3 regions of the Thalassotalea sp. HSM 43 genome follow, and region 3 is predicted to be linked to each of the others. Evidence: predicted binding sites of a transcription regulator. Region 3 holds the regulator's gene; each other region holds the start of a gene.
The links. The regulator LexA, encoded in region 3, represses DNA repair genes until DNA is damaged. The targets are predictions, from matches to a motif close to TACTGTATNNNNATACAGTA.
Positions count from the first base shown of each region.

Region 1: a site for LexA is predicted at 1,837-1,856, ahead of imuA (translesion DNA synthesis-associated protein ImuA). Genes of this name have one in related genera too.
Region 2: a site for LexA is predicted at 2,524-2,543, ahead of recA (recombinase RecA). Genes of this name have one in related genera too.

Region 1 is NZ_CP038493.1:3,844,434-3,848,729, reverse strand. Features, by position in the region: gene E2K93_RS16855 (Y-family DNA polymerase) at 1-1,145, opposite strand, end outside; gene imuA (translesion DNA synthesis-associated protein ImuA) at 1,142-1,828, opposite strand; gene E2K93_RS16845 (SOS response-associated peptidase family protein) at 2,135-2,830, shown strand; gene udp (uridine phosphorylase) at 2,868-3,638, opposite strand; gene E2K93_RS16835 (DUF2750 domain-containing protein) at 3,704-4,090, opposite strand; gene aroG (3-deoxy-7-phosphoheptulonate synthase AroG) at 4,143-4,296, opposite strand, start outside.
Region 2 is NZ_CP038493.1:2,810,708-2,815,003, forward strand. Features, by position in the region: gene mutS (DNA mismatch repair protein MutS) at 1-2,199, opposite strand, end outside; gene recA (recombinase RecA) at 2,593-3,618, shown strand; gene E2K93_RS12185 (alpha/beta hydrolase family protein) at 3,697-4,296, opposite strand, start outside.
Region 3 is NZ_CP038493.1:1,562,878-1,567,173, reverse strand. Features, by position in the region: gene coxB (cytochrome c oxidase subunit II) at 1-1,086, opposite strand, end outside; gene lexA (transcriptional repressor LexA) at 1,562-2,176, opposite strand; gene E2K93_RS06670 (fasciclin domain-containing protein) at 2,393-2,956, opposite strand; gene E2K93_RS06665 (hypothetical protein) at 3,127-4,296, opposite strand, start outside.

The DNA of each region.
Region 1 (4,296 bases), 1.7 Mb from region 3:
ACAATGGCGTTTTCTCCCAACTTGGCCTGTAACCTAGATACCAACTCATTCGCCGACACCGCGCCTTGCTTACCAGAGAATAAATCGGCCTTTTGGTAGTCATTGGCGTGCACTTGTTTGGCATCGACGGTTAAGGCAACGATAGGCGCTTCAATGCGCAGTGACTCTAACGTTAATTGACTCAACTCCAACCAACTTTGCGCACGATACTCACCATAAGCACTGCTAATCGATACGACTTTCGGTTCGACCTCATCATCACGAAAATGCAGTGTCAGTAATACTTGCTGACAACGTTTATCCCGTAACGATAAAAATCGTTCCAATAGCTCATATACCTTCAACAACGGTTTTTGCAGATACTGTAAATTACGGATTTCAAACAAGAGTTCAAGGAAATGACTGAATTGTTCACTGGGGTGAAAAAAACTCACCGGATGTTGTAACTGTGCCGTAAAGCGGCCCACATAGTTGACCAAGTCAATATCAAACCGTTTGGCAATCTCTGTTAAAGGCAACGCCAGTAGTTGATGCAACTGTTCAATACCAACACGTTTAAGGTTCTCTATGTTTTTTTTGCTAAGCCCGGTTTGCGCTAATGTGAGGGGTCGTAATGCCCGCTCAAGATACGGTTTATCCGCACTGATAATATCGCCATGATTTTTTGCCAACAGCATCGAACTGTATACGGAAAAACCTGTGCCATAGTGATAATCCACATCCAATTGTGCCAAATGGCTTGATAGCGCCAACCAATAATTATCCAGACCATGATAAAGCGTGAGCATATTGCTGACTTTCAGCAATAAACCGTTTGGCGGATATAAACAAATATCCGCGCTTAGCAGATATAACCAACGCGCTATGTGTTGCAAACGCTGTTGTTCAATGGCTTGATCATAAGGGTAGACTTTTAAATCTTGGCACAAAGAGGCTGCGCTGCCGAGCCCCATGCCGACATCGATGCCCTGCTGTAACGCACTGTGATTAACTTGCACCGCCGCATGAGTTTTCTCATCGACAATAATAATCGGGGTGCTGTCGTCATCAGCATACAACGAATTAAGCTGCAATTTAGGAAAGTGTAAATACAACCATAACGGCGGGCCACTATTGGCCACGGTGTTCTCCATTAATGAGCTCATGAAACGACGCGAACATCTGGGAACATAACGACATTATCGGCTTCAGGCACCGTAACTAACCATGGCCAAGATCGCCCTAAATGCACCACAAATGCTGCCGATGGCCAACCACGTTTACGTTTATTAATGGTCACTTCAAGGCCCTGCTGATGCGACGCTAAGGACAGGCTTAAATCAACAGGTAAGGCGATATCATCCGCTTTTTGTTGGCGCAATAAAAATTGCCGACAATCCCCGGTTTGAGCGGCCAGCTGCAATCGTTTGATTTGATGCACTTGTAACGGCTCGTCAAACCACAACAAGACATCACTGCAACAACCGCTTTGTAAACATTGCTCAGCAGCCCACAAAGCTTGATGCGCCTGCTCAGGATAAAGACATAGCAAGCGACTTTCATCAACATTGGCATATTGCAATGAAGGGCTATTTATAAGCCCAGGAGGGTTTATAAACACCAGCAATTGCTGTGCATCAGCATTCGCCATTAATGGCATCAGCAAGCGCAACTCACCAATACCGGGCTGAGTCAGTAACTCAATAACCCCGGATTTAGGGAAGCCGCCGCCTAATTTGCTGTCCAGCTGCTCATAGCCCGATGCACTAAACCCCTGGTTGTCATGATGTTCATCATTGCCATGCCATACCAGCTGTTTGTGCTTTAGAAGATCGATTAATTCATTCATAACTTTAAACCTGTATATTTATACAGTATAGTTACTGTGTTAACAGGGATCAAGAGCATTACAACAAATTAAAATGCATTACAGGTTAAGCAACCACCAAGTAAATTAAGATAAGCATATGAATTTTAAATGTTAAAATTTATATTAAGGTAAGTATTAAAACATTATCTAAAGACAGGTTATAAAGACGTCATGCAACATTGCAGCTAACGGCTATCGACACCAATAGCCTCATAACCATGACGTTAGCTGGTAAACTAAACTGAAATAGCCAAGTCAACACCTAACCATAGGAACCATAGCGACATGTGTGGACGATTAAATATAAGCGACGATCCTTTTGTAGAGCAGTTATTGCTTGAGTTGGGTATTGAAAACCCAAGGCAAAGAATGAATTTCTCGCGCTTTAAGCGTGCCACAGACAGCATATCAATTGTACGTGAGCACAATGGAGAACGACGTCTGGATGATGCCACTTGGTGGTTACTATTGGATAAAGACGAGCAAGGTTTTAAGCCATCTAAGTACACGTCGTTTAATACCCGTTACGATAAACTCAACGTGCCCCGTAGCGCCGGTTTTAAAGCATTTAGAGAATCACGCTGCGTCGTGGTGGCCAAAGGTTTTGGCGAAACAGAATTTGTTAATCGCAAACCCATTCATTACTTTGATATGACCGCTGAAGATGGAAGCGCGCTAGCCCTTGGTGGATTATACCGTCAGTGGTATCACCCACAAACCGGACAAACGGCACTCAGTTGCTCGGTTATTACCTTACCGCCGCACCCTAAGCTCAGTCATATCCACTCGAAAGCCATGCCATTAATTTTGCCTCAAGACGATGACAGCATTGCCATGTGGTTAAATGCTAACTTGCATAACGTCGAGGTATTTAACGATTTATTAAAGGCCAGATTGCCGCAAAACTTACTCGCTTGGCCTATCGACAAGCCCAGCCTGCATAACGCGATAGGTGAGCAACAGTTACTTGTCGCCGATTAAGTCGCTGTCCTGATCATCAAGACAGCGCTTGGTTTTGCTAATTGATATCGGCCAATAATAATTGTGCAGCACGAATCACGGCTTTTATTGACCGCGACTCGACCAGCTTATGGGTTTCTGCATTAGGGGTTTCACTCTTATGGCGGTTGACGATCACCCCTGCCAAACAACCGGCTTGCAAGCCAGAGCTGGCGCACATGGTCAGTAACGTCGCCGATTCCATTTCAAAGTTCAGCACCCCCATGTCTTGCCACTCTTTGGCGGAACCAACAAAGCGTCTGACGACACGGCCGGTATAGGTGTCATAGCGCTCCTGCCCTGGATAAAAGGTATCGCTTGAGGCAGTGACACCAGTATATACACCACAATCTTGCTCTTTCGCGGCATTAACCATGGCATGACTGATTTGAAAATCGGCAACCGCTGGGAACTCCATTGGTGCAAAATGTAAGCTGGCACCATCGAGTCTGACAGAACCTGTAGTGACAATAATATCACCAACGTTAATGTCCGGTTGGATCGCCCCCGTTGTACCAATGCGTAAAAAGTAACGCACGCCAATTTGCGCTAATTCTTCTACGGCAATAGACGTTGATGGGCCACCAATACCCGTTGAACAGATCACCACTTGGTGCCCGTCAATAGTCCCGGTGTATAAGGTATATTCGCGTTGTGAGATAAGAAATTTTGGATTATCAAGATATTCGGCGATGCGCTCTACTCTATTTGGATCGCCGGGTAAAATGGCCAACACAGCCGAGTCGATATCTTCTTTGTTAACCCCTAAATGAAAAACAGCGTCTGACATAAAACCACCTTTAAATGAACCATGGTTTTAGTCTAGACGCTGCTTCGAAAAACGCTTGTGAAAAACTAATTTTTACGCGCTAATTTCGCTAATTTTTTATCGATAATATCGGCAAATTGCCAAGGGTAAAAAATTTGCCCTGTGAGATTCTGATTTGGAAAGATAATCAAGCAAAGATCATCCTCTTCCATACCAGGCAACCACCGCTCGCGAATTTCATCCAAGGTCAACTTTACCGGCTTACAATGATCCCATTCATCGGTAGCCCAGCATGCCGCGGTTTCTTCATTTGGCCAAAACGGCACAAAATCTTCTTCATTTTCAGTCAACATAACGGCACCATGTTCATCGGTTAAGATCCATGCTTCCCGTTGCGACATCAACTGTTGAATAAATAATTCATAGCGTTGCGTGTCGGTTAAATGCAAACTGTTTTTATCTATAGTCACCATAATAAAACAACCTTTACTGTGCCTATTACATTAAGCCAATAAGCACGTGAACCTACGAGGCATTTGCGCCGCGAGTTGCTGATGCTTGAGCGAGTTTTTCCAATAATACCTCAGTATCTTGCCAGCCAATACAGGCATCGGTGATACTTTGGCCATAAGTTTCTGCTTTATTGTCTACCAAATCTTGACGACCTTCAACCAAATGA
Region 2 (4,296 bases), 1.2 Mb from region 3:
AAAATAATGACTGGCAAATAAGGTAAATGCTTTTGAGTTTAAAGCCAGATATTCAGCACAAGCCCAGGCTAACGATAAGCCATCGTAGGTGGATGTACCACGACCAATCTCATCGAGCAGTACCAATGACTTATCCGAGGCATTATTTAAAATATTGGCTGTCTCGGTCATTTCGACCATAAAGGTTGAGCGGCCACTTGCCAGATCATCTGAGGCGCCAATACGGGTAAAGATGCGATCCACTATGCCTATGGTCGCGCTGTCGGCAGGGACAAAGCAGCCAACATGAGCGAGTAGGGTGATCAATGCGGTTTGTCGCATATAGGTTGATTTACCACCCATATTTGGACCGGTAATGATCAACATTCGACGCTCATTATTTAATTCCACCGGGTTGGCGATAAAGGCGTCTTTACTGACTTGCTCAACCACTGGATGACGACCAGCATTAATGTGTATGCCGGGTTCATTGGTCAATGTTGGCTTTTGATAATTTAATGTTTGCGAACGTTCAGCAAAGGTATTGAGAACATCGAGTGTAGCGACCGATTGCGCACATGTTTGCAATTGTTCGATATGATCAGCGATAAGATCAAATAACTCATCATAGAGGCGTTTTTCTAAGGCCAAATAACGACTTTGCGCGGTTAAAACCTTTTCTTCGTGTGATTTTAACTCTTGGGTAATAAAGCGTTCGTTATTCTTTAAGGTTTGCCGGCGAATATAATGATCGGGCACATCTTGTGACTGGTTGCGGCTGATCTCAATATAAAAACCATGAACTTTATTGTAGCCAACCTTCAAGGTAGAGATACCGGTTTGCTCTCGCTCTTTGGCTTCTAATTGCGCAAGGAACTCGCTAGCGCCTTTGCTTAAACCACGTAATTCGTCTAACTCGCTGTGATAACCTTCGGCAATCACCCCGCCGTCTCGTATTAATACCGGTGGGTTATCGATAATCGCTTCGCTCAACAATTGCTGAACATAGTCTATCGGTGTGACTTGCTCTGATAATTGCTGCATCAATGTAGATTGACATAGGCCGCTCAATTCATTGAGCTCGGGTAATAAGGTCAGTGCATTACGCAATCGTGCAAAGTCTCGTGGGCGTGCACTGCGCAAGGCGATGCGTGAGACAATACGTTCAATATCGCCCATACCTTTAATGACATCAAACAAGTCTTCTTGGACATCGATATCTAGGATGCTACTAATGGCGTCTTGACGTTGCGCTAAGGTATCGATATCGCGTAACGGAAAATGTAGCCAGCGTTTTAGTAAACGAGAGCCCATAGCCGAGGCGCTTTTATCAAGTACCGATGCCAAAGTGTTATCGACCGTACCCGATAGGTTGACGGTTAATTCAAGGTTTTTACGAGTTGCTGCGTCAAGAATAACGCCTTGTGAATAGGCTTCAGCTTTGATACTGCGAATATGTGGCAGCGCCGAACGTTGAGTATCTTTAACGTACTGCAATAAACAGCCTGCAGCGCACAAGCCAAGCGGATAATCGTCAACGCCATAGCCTGATAATGCCGTTGTTGAAAACTGCTCATTTAGCACTTTTTTAGCCGTTGCTAAATCGTATTCCCACTCTGGTCGACGTCGACTGCCTTTGATTTGTTCAATAAGTGCTTGTTGACTAAATGATTCTGGATACAGCAACTCGGCAGGATTCAATCGCTGCAATTCCGCCTGTAATTGTTCTTCTGTATTGGGTTCACAGATAACAAAGCGACCTGAGCTCATATCTAAATAAGCAACACCATAGCTATCTTGGTGCTCAAATACCGAGACCAATAGATTATCATGCTTGTCTTCAAGCAAGGCCTCATCTGAGATAGTGCCTGGGGTGATGATGCGCACCACTTTGCGTTCGACCGGACCTTTGCTAGTTGCTGGATCGCCTATTTGCTCACAGATAGCAACGGACTCGCCCAATTGCACTAATTTCGCTAAATAACCTTCTACCGCATGATAAGGGACACCGGCCATGGGGATGGCATTGCCGCCGGATTTACCACGTGCGGTCAGTGAGATATCAAGTAAGTCTGCGGCTCTTTTAGCGTCATCATAAAATAACTCGTAGAAGTCACCCATACGATAAAATAGCAGAATGTGTTTAAATTCAGATTTTATGGTCAAATACTGCCGCATCATCGGCGTCGGATTGGTATTTTTTAAGAGATCGTCTGTCATTTATTAACTTATTTTTATTGGCTTGGCCCTAAATTGTTAATGCCGGCAAAGGCTTAGGAATCGCGCTACGGGGCCGAGAAATATCTAGTGAAATTGGTAATCTAAAGATGTTAAAATAATCTGCAGTAAAGCGCAAAGTTGTTTTGCTCTACAACGCGTAAACTTTGCCAAGTAAAACTACTGTATAAATACTGAATTCCACTGTTGTAAACACTGTATTAAATCGTCTTTTAGCACTTTTTGATAAACTTGATGCGTATTTTATATTGTTATATATCAACGTCTTAGGTTGTATTTTGAACGATTTAAAGAAAAAGGTGTTGATACTGTACGATTATACAGTATACTATTTCTCAACTACTGGATAAATTATAAAAATTACTGGAGACAACAATGGATGCGAATAAAGAAAAGGCGTTAGCCGCAGCATTAGGCCAAATCGAACGTCAATTCGGTAAAGGTTCAATCATGAAATTAGGTGAGAACCGCAGCATGGACGTTGAAACAGTATCGACTGGTTCATTATCGTTAGACGTTGCATTAGGTGCTGGCGGTTTACCTATGGGTCGTATCATTGAAATCTACGGTCCAGAATCAAGTGGTAAAACCACATTAACGCTAGAAGTTATTGCTGAAGCACAACGCAACGGCAAAGTCTGTGCGTTTGTTGATGCTGAGCACGCACTAGACCCTATTTACGCTGAAAAGCTTGGCGTTAATATCGATGACTTACTTGTTTCACAACCAGATACGGGTGAACAAGCGCTAGAGATTTGTGACATGCTGACTCGTTCAGGCGCGGTTGACCTTATCGTGGTTGACTCGGTAGCGGCGTTAACGCCAAAAGCTGAAATCGAAGGTGATATGGGTGATAGTCACATGGGTTTACAAGCTCGTATGCTGTCACAAGCTATGCGTAAACTTACCGGTAACTTGAAACAATCAAACACCATGATGATTTTCATTAACCAAATCCGTATGAAGATTGGTGTAATGTTCGGTAACCCAGAAACGACGACCGGTGGTAACGCACTAAAATTCTACGCGTCAGTACGTTTAGATATTCGTCGTATCGGTGCGGTAAAAGAGGGTGACCAAATTACCGGTAACGAAACGCGTGTTAAGGTTGTTAAAAACAAAATTGCACCACCATTCAAACAAGCTGAGTTCCAAATCATGTACGGTGAAGGTATCAACAACATTGGTGAGTTGATTGACCTAGGTGTACAACATAAGCTGGTTGAAAAAGCCGGTGCTTGGTATAGCTGTAACGGTGAACGTATTGGTCAAGGTAAAGCTAATGCATGTAAATTCTTGAAAGAAAACACCGCAATGGCAAAAGATCTTGATGCTAAGTTACGCGCTATGTTGTTAACGACAGTTAAGGACAGTGAAGAAGAAGCGGTTGAAGTTGAATAACATTAACGCTTAATCTTACAGATAAAAAAAACCGCTCTTAAGAGCGGTTTTTTTATGTCTTATTTAGTGGTGTAACCATTAACCACCAATGTGTTGATTAAGAAAGTCGATGACTTTTTTGTTTGCTTTAACACGGTTAGATTCGATTCTAAAACCATGGTATTCATCATCCACAAACAAGGTTTCCACTTTACGATCCATATCTTCTAATCGACTGGCTAAATCTTCAGCATGCTCGATTGGTGTGCGATCATCTTCAGAACCATGAATTAATAGCACTGGTGTTTTCAGTTTGTCTAAATTGTAATATGGCGATTGGCTACGTAATGTTTTCTCATCATCACTGATCGCTTCATTTAGATAATCTGCACCATAGGCTGAGTCAGGAATGTCACCTCGATCATAAGCCGCTTCTAGTTCAAAGATACCAGCTGCTGCAATAGAACACTTATACAAGTCCGGTTCCACTATAGAGCTTTGTAGCGCCGAGTAAGCGCCAAAACTCCAACCGTAGATACACAGTTTGTTGGCATCTGCGATACCGCTATTTACAGCCCACTTTGTCGCATCGATGATGTCATATTGAATTTCGGTACCCCATTTTTTATCACCCATGTGCATGAAGTTTTCGCCGAAACCGTCTGACCCTCTAAAGTTAACTTGTAATACGGCAAAACC
Region 3 (4,296 bases):
CCAAGCATTACGCTCATAGGTAACAACAGCAGCAATCTCTTTCAAGCTAAGTTGCTTGCCGTAACCTTGCATACCGGTGCCAGCACGACCATTGAATACCACACTGATGTGTTCAGCCATTTTTTCAGCATCCACAGCAATACCTGAACCCGCGAGAGCTGGGAATGCAGGCGGTAGACCTTGACCATTAGGTTGGTGACATGCGGCACAATGCGCGGTATAGGTTGTTTCACCCAATGCCATCAAATCGTCCATAGACATTTCCGCATTAAGCGAAGCTGCTTCTGCTTGCTTGGCTTGAGTCATGGCAATCTTTTGTTCATTGATCCAAAGCTCATAGTCTTCTTCACTGCGTACATCGACAACAATTGGCATATAGCCGTGGTCTTTACCACATAGCTCGGCACAACGGCCACGGTAAATACCAGGTTCATTGACATTGGTCCAAGCTTCATTGATAAAGCCCGGGTTTGCGTCTTGCTTGACGGCAAACGCTGGAACCCACCAAGAGTGAATTACGTCATCTGAGGTAATTAGGAAGCGTACTTTACGGTTAACCGGTATGACCAAAGGCTTATCTACTTCAAGTAAGTAGTTTTCACCTTTTGCTTCACCTTCACCTTCGCGATTATCAAACTGTTCGCGTGGGGTAGACAGCACACTGTAATATTCGATGCCTTGATCAAAATATTTGTAATGCCACTTCCATTGGGAACCGGTGACCTGAATGGTTAGGTCGGAATTGGAGTTATCCTCCATATCGATCAAGGCCGTGGTTGCTGGCCATGCCATACCAATCAGAATAAGAATAGGAATAGCGGTCCAAAGTATTTCTACTTTAGTGCTTTCATGAAAATCGGCTGGCTTTACGCCTTTCGATTTACGGTGGAAGATCATGGACCAGAACATGGCACCGAATACTACGATACCAATGACGGTACAGATCCATAGAACCAACATATGCAAATCATAGACATTTTGGCTGACATCCGTCACACCTTTAGTCAAATTTAATTGCGATTCTGCCCAAGCTGAACTGGCAAACGTACTTGCCAACAACAGCCAACCCAGGTTACGTCTTTTCACTCGACATCTCCTCTGCTTGCAAAGCCAAAGAAAATACAGAAAAAGGGACAAGATACATCTTCATTCGATGTCGCAAATTTCCGTAAATTATTGTTATTGTTTTATACCGGTTAAATGATTAACTCGGCCATTTACGTACTGCAAATCTACGTTTAGTTTTGACGTGGTAGATTTAGCGCATTTTCTTATTGTTGTAATCGGCTGGTGTCACCAGGTGGCAAACAATCGGCCTGTTTTTGTTTATTTCATGTTCTAGAATTACTTAATTTTTATACAAGGTAAAGCGCTTTGTTAGAAATTTGTAAATCTTTTTTACAATCCAGATTATAAATGGGGCTAGAGTAAATACTCTTGTGTTTTAATGGGTTATAGGCGAGGTAAGGCGATGGAGGTTTTTTTGAGATACAAAAAACGCCCTAATTTGGGCGCTTTTAGAAGATGTTTGACTGCTTAAAGTTTGTACAGTTTTGCTGGGCTACATCCAGTCTGCATTGCGAACCACACCGACGGCGATTCCCTCAATATTAAAAGGTGTATTGGCTAAATCGACAACAATCGGTGAGAATGCTTCGTTCTCAGCGTGTAAATAAACGACATTACCTTCTCGTTTATAGCGTTTGACCGTCACGTCATCTTCGACACGAGCAACAACAACCTGACCGTTGTGAATATCGGTCGTTTGATGCACTGCTAAGAGGTCGCCATCAAATATGCCAATGTCTTTCATGCTCTCGCCATTAACGCGCAATAAGTAATCAGCAGCAGGGTGAAATAGACTACCGTCGATCTTGTATCTGTCTTCAACGTGCTCTTGGGCAAGAATAGGTTCACCTGCCGCAACTCGACCAATTAATGGCAAGCCTTCTTCTTCAATATGTTCTTCGGCTAGTTTGATACCACGGGAGGTACCCGGCAGCATTTCAATAAAGCCCTTTTTGGCCAGCGCTTTTAAATGCTCTTCCGCAGCATTCGCCGATTTAAAACCAAAAAAGTTGGCAATTTCCGCTCGTGTCGGTGGCATGCCGGTTTCGTTTATTTTTTCTTTGATCAAATCAAAGATTTGTTGTTGTCTGGCAGTCAATGCTCGCATGATATTTTTACAGCCTGTTTATCCGTACAGTAACTGTCAGTATATACAGCTTGGCAAGAATCGCAACCGATTATTTGTTTATGCCTGAATATGCTTGTGCTAATCATCGAAGGTATAAATCGAATTAAGACAGCGACATACATATGTTGGCACATAAAAAACGCCCTCATTGAGGGCGTTTTAGCTTGTAGTAAGGTTGTTCAGGTACAGGGGTGGTTAAGGCTTTAATACCGTATCAATGATATGCACCATACCGTCTGACAAGCGATTATCTTCGCTGATGATCTTCGCTTCTGATTTTTCGGCAATGATCAGGCCATCATCGTAATAAATACTGTTGCCATCAAGCATCTCGACCATTTTCGCACGGGTCACAGAACGTGAATTGCGCACGCCTTCAGTAACGTGATACTTCAATACATCAGCAACGCCATCGGCGCCAAGTAAACTCACGGCGGCATTAAACGCATCGGCATCATTGGTGGTGTTGGTTAGCATATAAAAAGCGTTGTCATTAGGCGCAAATACGGTTAAATCGCTGCCATCGAACGCGGCTACGGTGCCGGTAGCAATCAGCGCGGCGACTAATACGTCAAAATCTTCGCCGTTACTGTCAAAATCAAATGGTTCGCCAGACGCTCCAACAGCGAAATCGACGATACTTACATCGGATTTTTCTGTCCACTTAGGTTTTTCTGCGTAAGCCGATGCACATAAAAAAGTCGCAACTGATAGTGTTGCAATGGTTTTTGTTAATGAACTCATTACCGTATTCATCATAGTGTTCCTCTGTTTATTTTGACGTTGATAGTGATGGAGTAGTTACGGTAATTCGCTGCCAGAAGATCACTCAATAGATAACTCACCACTGAGTTATGGCTGTTAATCCGCGAATAGGCCACGACAATTTGCCGTGACCTTGCTATCGGGAATGACAGCTATGTGCGTGGTTAGTTGCTGTCTTTTTGGTTTGCAAAGGTCATGTCGTATCCGCTAGCCGATTGCTCATTTTTTTGCAGCAACAAGAACATGGCTTGGCTGGACTCGTCTAAGGTAATTGCTTGTGAGGCGAGCAGTATGTCGCTGCTGTCGCGCTTGGCAACGGCATATACAGTGTAGGTATTGTTTAACAGCTCGATATTACTGGCGTTTGCGTAACTGATATGGCGATAATTCGTTGAAGTTTCGATCAACTCATCACTTTGCACAAAGTAGACACTGACGCTATTGAAATCATCATCTTCAACAAGGTTTATGATGTCAATTTGGTGACTATAAATACTGCTACTTTGGGTGGTTTCAACCGCTAATGAATTGATTTTTATTTCTACTTCATCGACCAGTCCATCGCCATCTTCATCTACATCGCCGTCGCCATCATGATCAACGTCTTCTTCGCTGAGGTAAAAGAAGATGGTTTTCTCTTCGTTTTCAGCTAGGGTCAACAAATGATTGGTTAGCAAGGGTTGTTGTTGCGACGAGCTGAGCAAATCAATGCTGTAGTCACCTTGGCTGACAATATAGGTGTCACTGTATTGACCAAAACCGATGTTATCGATAGCAATGGTTTCATCAATTGAACGCAAGGTGGCATCTATAGAATGGTCATAATCAGGTATTAGGTCGTGCTCAGTAATACTGTTGAACAGTCGCAGTTTAGAATCATCCCCATCGCTTTGTAATGTCATAAAGTCGTATTTTGAAATCATATCGATGGCAAACGGCGACGAGCCTGCACCTTGGTTTTGTCGCACCACGACAATATATTGCGAGGTGTATTGCATAGGCGCTTGGGTCGATTGAAATAACACTTGGTCACTGCCAGCTTGGGTAATATAAAAGGTATAGTCGTCTTGATCGTGTTTTTGATTTTCACTGATCACCCCGTAATTAAGTTGTTCAAGCGCAATCGCCTCATTGAAGGTTTCATCGGCTTTCGACATGTAGACATCAATATCTTGCATTGCTTCATGTAAGTTGAGCAGGCGGATATTAAACAACTCCTCGTCATTGTCGTTATCATCATCAATGACTGGAATTTCAAAGGACATCACTTGCGGCGCCTGGACGTCACCTGTTAGGGCAAAAAATTGAATGCTGTCTTTACTGAATTTATGGCT